DNA from 4 places in the Peribacillus sp. FSL K6-5616 genome. Region 1 is predicted to be linked to each of the others. Evidence: riboswitches for the same ligand, from Rfam matches in the RefSeq annotation. Region 1 holds a riboswitch; each other region holds the start of a gene.
What was found. Region 1 has a riboswitch for S-adenosylmethionine ahead of MHB45_RS08335 (Na+/H+ antiporter NhaC family protein). Riboswitches for the same ligand answer to the same signal wherever they lie in the genome.
Positions count from the first base shown of each region.

Region 2: it holds a riboswitch for S-adenosylmethionine, as region 1 does, so the genes downstream of both, MHB45_RS22510 (methionine ABC transporter ATP-binding protein) here and MHB45_RS08335 (Na+/H+ antiporter NhaC family protein) in region 1, are expected to answer to the same signal.
Region 3: it holds a riboswitch for S-adenosylmethionine, as region 1 does, so the genes downstream of both, mmuP (S-methylmethionine permease) here and MHB45_RS08335 (Na+/H+ antiporter NhaC family protein) in region 1, are expected to answer to the same signal.
Region 4: it holds a riboswitch for S-adenosylmethionine, as region 1 does, so the genes downstream of both, MHB45_RS00315 (sugar ABC transporter substrate-binding protein) here and MHB45_RS08335 (Na+/H+ antiporter NhaC family protein) in region 1, are expected to answer to the same signal.

Region 1 is NZ_JBBOYT010000001.1:1,752,225-1,755,387, reverse strand. It holds gene MHB45_RS08340 (chromate transporter) at 1-375, shown strand, start outside; gene MHB45_RS08335 (Na+/H+ antiporter NhaC family protein) at 574-1,881, opposite strand; SAM riboswitch class I at 2,071-2,178, opposite strand; gene MHB45_RS08330 (SOS response-associated peptidase) at 2,513-3,163, opposite strand, start outside.
Region 2 is NZ_JBBOYT010000001.1:4,623,475-4,626,637, forward strand. It holds gene MHB45_RS22505 (methionine ABC transporter permease) at 1-432, opposite strand, end outside; gene MHB45_RS22510 (methionine ABC transporter ATP-binding protein) at 425-1,459, opposite strand; SAM riboswitch class I at 1,615-1,727, opposite strand; gene MHB45_RS22515 (O-acetylhomoserine aminocarboxypropyltransferase/cysteine synthase family protein) at 1,845-3,155, opposite strand.
Region 3 is NZ_JBBOYT010000001.1:2,407,951-2,411,113, forward strand. It holds gene mmuM (homocysteine S-methyltransferase) at 1-259, opposite strand, end outside; gene mmuP (S-methylmethionine permease) at 249-1,643, opposite strand; SAM riboswitch class I at 1,727-1,829, opposite strand; gene MHB45_RS11490 (flavin reductase family protein) at 2,014-2,622, opposite strand; gene MHB45_RS11495 (alpha/beta hydrolase) at 2,641-3,163, opposite strand, start outside.
Region 4 is NZ_JBBOYT010000001.1:59,111-62,273, forward strand. It holds gene MHB45_RS00310 (GTPase domain-containing protein) at 1-1,289, shown strand, start outside; SAM riboswitch class I at 1,384-1,489, shown strand; gene MHB45_RS00315 (sugar ABC transporter substrate-binding protein) at 1,605-2,717, shown strand; gene MHB45_RS00320 (sugar ABC transporter ATP-binding protein) at 2,774-3,163, shown strand, end outside.

The sequences.
Region 1 (3,163 bases):
GTCACCGCCAATAGTGCCATTCTTGTTGGCTATTCGACTGCTGGGTTAGCAGGAGCCATATCATCTGCTCTAGGAATCTTGCTTCCTGCCATTATATTCGTAACCGTTATAGCCACATTTTTCAGCAAATTGAATCATTATCCAGTTGTTCAATCCATGTTTTATGGATTAAGACCGATTGTCACTAGTTTGATCATCTTTGCAGCGATCAGTTTAGCACTTTCCAATCATATGATAGCCGTGAACTTTTCATGGCATACGATAAGCTTATTACTCGTTTTTGGTTTATCGTTATTTGCCCTAATGAAATTACGCTGGCATCCAGCCTATGTAATTATTCTTTCCGGTTTAGTTGGTGTTGTCCTCTATTCATGACAGTTGTCTCACACACAACCATCATTAATTTGGACCGGAATTAAGCAGAAAAATTGAAAAATGATTGATACTATATAAGTGCGAGAAAACTTTATTATGTTTATGTATTTACCATACAGAAAACACCCTGCATCCAATGATTCAGGGTGTTCAGACTGTAGACAAACTCAATGAAATTTTAGGGGTTCGTTTTAACTTTTAGTTCTTCGATCCATCATTTCCCGGCTGCAACCGTGGAAAACCAATCAGGATGGCAAGGACGCCACAAATTCCAATCAGGATTGGGTAATATGAATATGGCAAGATGCTTATCGGTGAAATCTTTGCTACCCCTGCTGCAACAAGCAGTTGTGCTCCATATGGGATCAACCCTTGGATACAACATGCAAAAATGTCAAGGACGCTCGCCGATTTCCGCGGATCAATCCCATATTTTTCAGCAATATTTTTGGCAAGTGGCCCAGCAATGATAATTGAAATCGTGTTATTTGCCGTTGAAAGGTTCGTCAAACCAACAAGCCCCGCAATGCTGAATTCCGCCCCTTTTTTCGATTTGCTATTTCGCGTCACAAGGTGGAGTAGAAAATCGATACCACCATTATGTTTGATTACAGCTACCATACCTGCAATTAAAATGGCAAGGAAGGAAATTTCATACATTCCAGCCATTCCTTCTCCAACTTTTTGGATGACACCCAACGGTTGATAACTTCCATCCGCCAACCCGATAATTCCGGCAAATACGATTCCGATCGAAAGGACCAAGAACACATTGACTCCTGCCAATGCAGTGACCAATACGCAAAGATAAGGAAGAATCTTCACCCAATCATAAGACTGTTGGGAAATGTCAGCTTGTTCACCCATCGTTAAAATTCCTAGGATGGCACATGTGATGATGGCTGCAGGTAAAACGATGAAAAAATTCACTTTAAACTTATCCTTCATTTTCGTTCCCTGAGTTCGGACTGCAGCGATTGTCGTATCTGAAATGAATGAAAGATTATCCCCAAACATCGCACCACCAATAACGGCCGCCATTGAAAGGGCAAGCGAAATATCTGTTTGCTCACTAATTCCAACCCCGATAGGTGCCAGGGCAACAATCGTTCCCATGCTTGTCCCCATGGATAGTGAAATAAAACAAGCGATGATGAAAATTCCTACCATTAATAGATTTTGGGGAAAAACAGCTAAGGCAAGATTCACTGTTGATTCAACTGCCCCCATACCATTGGCAACTTCGGAAAAAGCTCCGGCTAAAAGGAAAATGATTACCATTAACATAATATTGGCGTCACCGGCACCTTTACAGAAGATATCAACCTTTTCATTGAATGTCTCTTTCCGATTCATCGCCAATGCAGCTGCCGATGCAATGGATATCGCTACAATCACCGGAAATGAATAAAAATCTTTAGTGATGATTCCGGATCCAATAAATAAAATTAAAAATACGACAAATGGGATCAATGCCCATGGATTCCCTTTATTGTTTGCACTCATGATGTACACCTCTTTTTATTTTTCCCGCGACATGTGTCACAGCTCTTATTCTTTTAACAGTTTTCGCAAATAACTCCAATTTGAACCTACCTGATTATCCAGTCATGGAGCTGTAGCAAAAAACTGGCATAAAAAAGACCCCTTCTATTTAACAACAAGAAGAGGTCTTTTAATTTATAAAAAACACCCTCCTTATCTTTCAGGCGAAAATCAGCCTGCTGGATTTGGCACAGCACTCCATTTAAGTCCGCTGCCGAGACATCTTCGGGCCAGTCCCTCCGTCTCTCTTGATAAGAAGATTACATTATATAATTTATCTAAAATTACGATGCCTGCCAGAAAAGTGCCACGCTGGAAACTTGCCTGAGTTCGTGACATCGAAAGTCGTTTTGAAAAGCAAATATAACAGTACAGCATTTTGTCTATTTTCGCAAGGGGTAATTTTTAAAGTGTTTCACATGTACTCCTTACTGTTCATTAAGAGAATCTAAGTTGATTGGAGCGGGTGTGCGAGACTTCTGCGGAAAAAGCGAGTGCCTGGAGGCAACGTCAAATTGTACAAACCATAAAAAAATGTAGACAAACTCGATTTTCATCAAGTTGTCTACATTCTAAGAGATCTAATGAACTCTCAGCAAATTTGTTGGATTAGGTTAGGTGAATTATTTTTAGTCGAGTTTACATCTGTCGATACTTCAAATGCTTCCATCTGTTCCGAATCGAATGACTTTAAATACTGTTGCAGATATGCAGGATCATTAGTGGAAGGATTCAACCAATCCTTTTCATCTTCTGGTTTTAGGATGACAGGCATGCGGTCATGAATGCTGGTCATTAGCTCATTAGGCACAGTTGTTATAACGGAGCACGAATAGATGCTGATGCCTTCAGGAGATTTCCAGGATTCCCAGAGACCGGCCATTCCAAATGGTGCATGATTCTTCAGTTTTATTCGCATCGGTATTTTTCTTTCTGGTGTCTTCTTCCATTCATAAAAAGAGTCAGCGATTATCAAGCATCTCTTCTTCTTATACGCATTCCTGAAGCTTGCTTTCTCAGCAATGGTTTCCGCTCTGGCATTGATCATTTTGTAGCCCGCTTTTTCGTCTTTTGCCCAGAAAGGAATGAGTCCCCACCGAAGATATCCAAGCCGATTCCTTACCCCGTCATTAATGACGGAGAGCACGGATTGGGAGGGAGCAATATTGTAGCTGAATTGGTATTCCTCATCAAATGACCCTTGAATATCAAACCGTTCTTTTATTTCTTCTATGTCAGTGAA
Region 2 (3,163 bases), 2.9 Mb from region 1:
AAGAAGGACCTTCCAAATGATCGTGCTCGTTTTTGCCCCCATCGATTTAGCGGCTTCAATTACACCTTTATCGATTTCACGAAGGCCGATTTCAACCATACGCGCATAAAATGGGGCCGCACCGATAATAAGTGCCGGCAGTGCAGCGTTCTCACCGATCATGGAACCGACAAGCGCTTTAGTGAAAGGAATGAGCAGCACGATCAAAATAAGAAATGGAATCGAACGGAATATATTGACGATAGCACTCATGACTCCGTTGACTGCCTGGTTTTGCCACATATTACCCTTTCCTGTCAGGAAAAGGATCAATCCTAGTATTATGCCTATAAAAAAGGTTGCCACTACAGAGACGCTTGTCATGTAAAGCGTTTCTTTCGTAGCTTCAATGATGTCTTCCCAATCAACATTCGGCAATAATTCTTCAAGCATGAGTAATCACCTCCACGCCTACCTGCTGTGCTTTAATGAATTCGATTGCGCGGAGCATTTCATCCTCTTTGCCATCTAGATGGATAAACAATGTGCCATATGAACCGCTTCTTGTTTGGGATATCTTACCTTGAACGATATTGACATCCAACTCGAAGTTACGTACAAGTTTGGTGATCAATGGGCTTTCTGCATGATCGCCTACAAAGGTCAATTGAATCACTTTGCCTGCTGGATAGCGTTCGAGCAAATGGTCCATCGTTTCTTTCGTTTCTTCCGGTTCCGTTACCTGTTGCACGAAACGCTTCGTCATTTGTTCTTTAGGATTCTTGAAGACATCCAGGACAGGACCCTGTTCAACAACCTGCCCGCTTTCCATCACGGCGACACGATGGCAGATTTTACGTATTACATGCATTTCATGCGTAATCAAGACGATCGTCAATCCCAAACGCTGATTGATGTCAACAAGCAATTCGAGTATGGAGTCGGTAGTCTGCGGATCCAAAGCAGAAGTCGCTTCATCACACAGCAGCACTTTAGGGTCATTTGCCAGTGCCCTGGCTATTCCCACCCTTTGCTTTTGCCCTCCGCTTAATTGCGAAGGATAGGCCTTTTCCCTGCCTTCAAGTCCGACTAACTTGATCAATTCGTTCACACGCTTGGTGCGTTCAGGTTTAGAAACTCCTGCAATTTCCAATGGAAAAGATATATTCTCCTGAACGGTCCTTGACCATAATAGATTGAAATGTTGGAAAATCATGCTGATTTCTTGACGGGCCTTACGGAGCTGAGCCCCTTTAATTTTTGAAATTTCCTTTTCAGCCACCACGACGGATCCCTCTGTAGGTGTTTCCAATCCATTGAGCATTCTGATCAAAGTACTTTTCCCCGCTCCACTGTAACCGATGATCCCGAAAATCTCGCCTTTATTTATTTCAACATTCACATTATTTACAGCCTTTATCGTCTCACTGTTTCCTTTTCCTGTTCGGAACAGCTTACTGACTTTCGTCAATGTAATCATTAACCCTCACCTCTTTTATCCAATAAAACCTATGAACTTAGTTGATTTCTCTACATTATTAGTCTGTTTCTCCTATCATGTAAAAGTTTTCTCCATTAATAAATAGAAAAAACCTTTCTGCATGAGCAGAAAGGCAGGTGAAGAAACAGGCCTTCCTCTCATCTTCCAAAGTGATTAAACTTTGTGTGAATTGGCACCTTTCCAAGGAAATCTCCTTGTCGGTTGCCGGGTTTCATCGGGCACATCCCTCCACCTCTCTTGATAAGAGCTAATATATAGAATATTTAAATATCATTAAGTTCTTTAGTATGCTGAAATTTTATCATAGATAAAAAAAGAGCGCAATGTATATTATTTCTAGTACAAGAATGAACAGGAACTTTACTTAAACCGATTTGGAAGTCAAGGAGACGATGTTCGTCGCCTTTTCAATTGCCTGCTCCAAATCTTCTATTAAGTCCTCTACATTTTCAATCCCAATCGATAATCGGACTTGATCGGCACTTACACCCGCTTTCTCAAGACCCGCCTCATTCAATTGTTGATGGGTTGTACTGGCTGGGTGGATGATCAAGCTCTTCGCATCCCCTACATTCGCCACATGGGACCATAATTCCACCGAATTGATAAGTTTTGCCCCAGCTTCGCGATTACCTTGAATCCCAAATGTCACGACAGATCCAGCTCCCTTTGGCAAATATTTATCCGCAAGGGCTTTATCGGGATGATCCTCATCACCAGGATGTGAAACCCAGGTCACGGCTGGATGGTTTTTTAAATAGTTTATGACAGACTTGGTGTTTGATAGATGCTCTTTCATCCTTACATGCAGCGTTTCAAGTCCAAGCGTAAACTGGAATGCACTTTGGGCACTTAGCGCAGGGCCCAAATCACGGAGTAACTGAACTCGGGCTTTCGTTATGAATGCGGCAGGTCCAACTGCCTCTGCGTATACCAGACCGTCGTAACTTGGGTCAGGCTCCGTGAAGCCTGGGTAGTTTGGCGAGTTCCAATCGAATTTCCCTCCATCCACTATGACACCGCCTAGCGTGGTTCCATTTCCAAGAAGCCATTTTGTAGCGGAATGGATGACAATATCCGCTCCAAAGTCAATTGGTCTGCAAAGATACGGTGTCGCGAAGGTATTATCAATGATTAAAGGTATGCCGGCTTCATGGGCGATTTCCGCTACCGCTTCAATATCAAGTACCCTCAAACTTGGATTTCCGATCGTTTCAGCAAAAATGGCTTTAGTTCTTGGCGTAATCGCCCTTTTGAAGTTTTCGGGATCATCGGGAGAAACGAACTTCACTTTGATCCCATATTTAGGAAGAGTGTTTTCAAAAAGGTTATACGTACCGCCATATAATGTAGAGGCAGAAACAATCTCATCCCCTGCAGCGGCGATATTCAGGATTGAAAGTGAGATGGCGGCCATTCCGCTTGCCGTTGCCAATCCGCCGATACCGCCTTCCAATAAGGCCATCCTTTCCTCAAAAACACTGACCGTGGGATTATGAAGCCGTGTATATATATAGCCATTCTCCTTTAGGCCAAATAAATTCGCTGCATGGTCGGTGTCTTTGAACAAGTATGCATTGCTTTGGTAGATAGGAACGGCACGGGCACCTGTTTCATCAGCTTGCAGACCGCCATGAACACTCAATGTTTCGAAGCGCAACTTTTTCTCTGACATATGAATTC
Region 3 (3,163 bases), 660 kb from region 1:
TTTCTTGTATTCCGCGGAGGGCGAAACCTTCAACCGTTGCTTGATAGCTTGCCGTTATCGCACAGTCAGCACCCGCTCGAAAGTAGTCAGAGTGCACCTGGTAAATCAATTCTGGATTTTCAAGTAATACACGTGCAGACCACAGGGGATCGTCCAAATCACACCCATGACTTTCAAGCTCTGTAGCTAAAGCCCCGTCCAAAATCATGACTGAATGACCTCGTAAAATTACTTCAATTGGGTTAATTTTATTCTTCATTGTCTACTCCTCTTTTCTTTATGGTTTGTGTCAGATAATAACTTCCATAGCTAAACAAAATAAACGGAATGCCACAATATAATGCAATTCTTTGTGTAGGATCAAATGCAATTCCTATGCAAGAAGCAAGACATAGCATAAATGAAACGATTGGTACGAATGGATATAATGGTGTATGATAAGCCAAATCATTAACTGAGTTTCCTTCGTTTATATATCGTCTGCGAAATAGAAACTGTGACGCGCTAATACTCATCCAAACTATAACCACGGCTAGTCCAGAAATGGATACAAGCACTATATATACAGTATCCGGCGCAATAATACTCGAGAAAAGTGCTAAAACACCGCCCAGCATACTGAAAAGGACAGCATTCAAGGGAACACCCCGTTTTGTCAATTTTGCAAATATTGGTGAAATAGTTTTCTTATCTGCAAGTGACCAAAGCATCCTGGATGAGGCATATAGTCCTGAGTTTGCAGCAGACAAAATGGCAGTTAATATAACAAAGTTCATAATATCCGCTGCATATGGCACTCCAATTCGTTCTAGAACGGCAACAAAGGGGCTCTCTAATACGCTTGCATCCGAAACAGGCAATAATGCGGATAAAACAACGATGGTACCTACAAAAAAGATAATCAATCTCCATAATGTCATACGGATTGCCTTTGGAATCGTTTTTTCCGGATTCACAGTTTCTCCAGCTGCAACTCCGATCAATTCAGTTCCAGAAAATGCAAAATTCACAGCGAGCATCGTCATTAGAATGGCAAAAGCACCATTTGGAAATAAACCTGCACTTGTAACATTGGAAAATAACGGAGCTGATTGTGCGTTAATCATTGGAATAAAACCTATCATTGCCGCAGCTCCCAGAATAATGAATATTACAATAGCAAATACCTTTATGGACGCAAACCAGAATTCGGATTCAGCGAAAAACTTAACGGTCCACGCATTTAATGCCAAGACCAAAATGGCAAATAGAGCACTCCATATCCAGACACTGATTGATGGAAACCATCGCTGCATCAACAATCCTGCAGCCGTGAATTCCGAACCTAGTGCAACAGTCCAGGTTAGCCAATACAACCAGGCTACTGTATACCCTGTCCCTGGTCCGATGTATTTGGCTGCGTAACTATGAAACGCACCTGTCTCGGGCATATGCACTGACAGTTCACCTAGACATAGCATGACTAGATAAACAACTAATGCACCAATCAGATACGAAAGGATGGTTCCGAACGGACCAGCCTGTTGAATCGTATAACCCGAACTTAAGAATAAACCAGTTCCAATCACCCCGCCAAGCGATAGCATTATTATATGCCGTGCTTGCATTTGCCTTTGAAAATCATACTTCCTTTTGTTCTCCATTCTAACTCTCCTTAATCTTGCATCCAGAAAAAACGAAAACGCACTCTAAAAAAGAGTGCGTTACTGACAAATAAACACGTACGGTCTTATCTATCAAGGTTTCACCCCCTGGAATTAGCACAGTGTCTTTGTAGACCTGTTGCTGAGGTTTCATAGGGCCAGTCCCTCCACCTCTCTGGATAAGAAATTATTTTTTTATAACTTTATCAATCTATGAAAAAATTGTCAAGTTTTGTTTCGGAATGTAAAGACTTCCTTTTAAATGCTAACGATCATGGCTGGGGTATTAATATTAAATTGTTTTTGGAACAAGCGCTAAGCGTATTATAATGGCAAATAAAACTAACCGGGGTCATGTTGGTCTTTTTCCTTAAGGACGTTCTATTTCAAATAATTCCCCTAGTTTTGTATAAGTATGACCGGCTAATCTCGCTACAGGTTTTAGCCCATTCGGGTCAATACGGCCATTATGATAAATATCTTGCTCTATATGATAACAGACTATTTTCCCTATCAGTAAATCACAACCAGGTTTATTCTTGGAACCTGCCAATGGAATCGATTGCTCTAATGTACATTCGAACCGCACCTTCGCTTCTTCCAATCCTGGTACGGATACCTTATCACTAACAGCCATCGTGAAATTAGTAAGACCCAATTCACTTTCTTCAGATGGGAGTTCCTTGGCCGTTCGATTTGCATCAGCAACATTATTTTCGTCAGTGATATGAACAACGAACTCACCTGTTTGAATTGCATTTCGGGCTGTATCCTTTGAAACTCCTTCTTTCCGTTGAACAGAAATGGAAATCATCGGAGGATTTGAACTGACTATGTTAAAAAAGCTGAACGGCGCTATATTGATTGTACCGGTGTCGGATTGTGTCGTAACCAGCGCTATAGGTCTCGGTATAATGCTTCCAGTCAAAAACTTATAATTATCCCGTTCAGCCAAATTTTCAGGATTAACAGAAATCATCTTCATTCCCTCTCATTCTTATAAAAAGTTCTTTTGAAACCATAAACCTGCTGCATCAACCTCTGAACGTGTCAACTGATGACCGTAATTTTCCCACTGAACTTCAACTGTAGCGCCAGCTTGCTGTAAAAGTTGATTAAGTTCATCAGTTTCTTCTGCCGGGCAAATCGGATCGTTTTTACCTGCAGCTATAAATACAGGTATATCTGAAAGGGACGGCAAAGCGATCCCTCGTCTTGGAACCATTGGATGATGAAGAATCGCTCCTTGTAATGCCCCCTCGTAATGGAACAGCAAACTTGCCGCTATATTTGCACCATTGGAATAACCTAATGCCACCACTCTGTCACGGTCGAAGTCATATTTTCCGGACGCTGATTCCAAGAAGTCATAAAGCTCCTTCGTTCGGAAAATCAAATCCTCTTCATCAAAAACCCCTTCAGCTAACCGTCGGAAATAACGGGGCATTCCATTTTCAAGTACATTTCCCCGTACGCTCAGTACGGACGAACCCGGTGAAACCATTTCGGATAATGGCAAG
Region 4 (3,163 bases), 1.7 Mb from region 1:
GTGATGGCCTGATGTTCGTTCTTGACGCCCGGGCTCCTTTCACCGGCAGCGAAAGGGATCTGTTATTGGAAATTCAAATGATGGCTCCGAAACTGCCGATCCATTTCCTATTAAATAAAATGGATACGATATACAGTGATCAGGTCGCAGTCCGGATGGAAGACGAAACATGGGATAAAGTGAATGCATATTTCCCGAATGCGAAAGTGTTCGCTTTCTCCAAACATTATGACAGCAGGCAGCAATTGAAGGACCTTTCAGCCTTCCTTCAATCGAATTATCAAGATGATAATTGGAAGGAAAGAAGATCTGAAAAAATCCTGGCATTCATTCGTAAAACTTTATCTTATCTATTAGAAAAACGGACAGCCAATGAGCGGAAATGCGAGCATTCCATCTCTTGGAATGAGCAGATGGAAGTCAAACTGAATGGAGCGGTCAATCAACTGGCTGATCTGGAAAAAGAAAAAAGTGAAAATATCATAAGGTCGTATCGTTCGCTTAAGGACGAAGTGAAAAGTCAGCTTTATTCAAAAATTCCTGAATTACTGAGGGATTGCTCTAAATCGTTAACGGAAAGCAGTGATTTCAGTCAGGTCCATGTACAGTTAAACCAGGAAATGAATGAGCGGATTCAAAACTTCATTTCTGACAAGATCATGCCTCAATATTACCGTTCTCTTCAAGACTGGATTGCCAGTTCCCAAATGGAGTTCTCACAAAGCCAGCAGTTCATGGATGAGATGAGTGCCGGATTCAATGAATTATACAAAGAAGAACGGATTACACTGGCAGGTGACTTCAGGGTGTTGGATGACTGGCGCCGTGATGCCGACCGGATGACAAGCAGTATCCGCATCGAAAACGTTAATATCCTTTTGCGCAGGACTCCATCACAATTGCTGCTTAAAGGAGCAGGGAAGCTATTTGGGGCGATACCGCAAAATAAGGCCAATATGTACAATCGTTACAAGAAATACCTGGAAAGTGAAGATTACCTGGATGTTGCCGAAATGATCACGGAACGTTTCCTAACCCAATTTGGATTGTTTGAAAAATCATTGGATCGGGACATCTCACTTTTCTATCGCAGTTCATTTGCCTTACTTCAAAAAACGATAGAGCAGACGCAGACTGAAATAAAAGACTACCAGGCTGCATTGGAGCATATGAAAGAAAATCCGGAAGTTTACCGTGATCCGATCACGTTGTTCGAAGTGAAATTAAGGCAGTTGGAGAGGCTTGAAAAAATCGAGAAAAAGCGTCTAGCCCAGCTTCAAAGAAAATAAAAATAACGGGAAACATTTCAAATATTCAAAAATCTATTGACTTTACGACTATATCCCTATAAAGTGATAATTACGAAAACGTAACACAATATATCTCTTATCAAGAGTGGCGGAGGGACTGGCCCTAAGATGCCCAGCAACCGTTCCATTAGGAATTGGTGCTAAATCCTGCAAAACAGAAATGTTTTGACAGATAAGAGAGGGACAAGTCTGCAAAACAGCCGATTAAACCTCTCTATATTAGAGAGGTTTTTATTTTGGGATTTACACCGACTTATCTGATAAGACTAATGAGAAAACATGGAGGGAAACAAGATGAGAAGGTCTATTAAAGGGATATTCATTTCTGCCATCGCTTCGGCTTTGCTTTTAACGGGTTGCTCTGCAGGGCAGAGTTCCACAGAATCGAAGAAAGAAGAAAAAGTATCATTTGAAAATGTCCCGGAGAGATTTGCTGATGGCGATGGAGCCAAAATCAAGGTGATCCGTAAAATTGGCGGTGATGATCATACTGCCCAATACCTGGCGGGGGCGAAAGAAGAAGGAGAAGCACTGGGGTTTCAAGTGGATACGTACACAGCCAATGGTGATACGGCTAAATTCCATGATGCGATAGCACAAGCTTTGGAGGAAGATTACGACGGCTATATCATTTCACATGGTGATGATGCCGCAACTGTAAATGACGTTCAGAAGTTGGTTGATGCAGGTAAAAGCGTTGTCACATTCGATTCAATAAGCGACCTATCTAAAATAGAGGGCGTGACATTAACTTCACAAGATGATGAAGCGCTGGCAACACTGGCTTTCGATAAACTGATAAAAGAACAGAAAGGTGAAGCGGCAATTGCATATCTTTGGGTGGATGGCTTTCCTCCAATGGTAAGAAGAAATGCAGTTTATCAGGAAAAATTAAAAGAAAATCCTGGGATTAAAGAAGTCGAAAGATTCGGAGTGGCATCCGCTGATACTTCGGTGCAGACACAAAATGCTGTAGCTGCAATGCTGAATAAATACCCTAAAGGTAAATTGGACGCCATTTTCGCAACATGGGATGCCTTTGCTATCGGTGCAGCCCGGGCGATTAAAGAAGCGGGCCGCGATGAAGTGAAGATATATGGAATTGATGTTTCGAATGCAGATCTCCAAGAGATCCAATCGGCTGATAGCTCATGGTCCTACACGGCAGCAGTCGATCCCAAGTTGATCGGTGCAGTGAATATGAGGATATTGGCTAAAAAATTAGCTGGCGAAGAAACGCCGCAAACATATGATTTGGAGGCATCACTTATTTCGCAAAAGCAAATCCAAGCTTCAAAAGAAGCGGTAAACATGGCAAACCTGTCTGATATTGTCGATGGCTGGGGTGTATCGACGGAATTTGAAGAAGATTGGATGAAGGTTTTGAAAGATCATTATAAAAAATAAAAAGAGACACTCTCTTTCCAGCGAAGGGAGTGTCTGTTCTATAAGGGGGAATGGACATGGGCAAGCAACTAGAAATGAAGAAGATTTCGATTGAATTTCCGGGGGTGAAGGCGCTGAGTGATGTTGATTTTTCCGTACAATCAGGAACAGCCCACGCATTGGTCGGTGCAAACGGAGCAGGGAAATCGACGTTAATGAAAGTTTTATCGGGAGCCCATGTTCATTATTCAGGTGACATTTTTATTGATGGGATGAAGCGGGATATCCGCTCGCCAAAAGCTGCTCAGGAACAGGGCATTCAAATAGTTTATCAGGAAGTGGATACCGCCCTCATCCCTTATTTAACAGTTGGGGAAAATGTAATGTTGAATGATATGGTCCAAAACATGGGGAAAAAACAAAGGGTACAATGGAAAGAACTGCACAACAAAGCCACTTCTATTCTT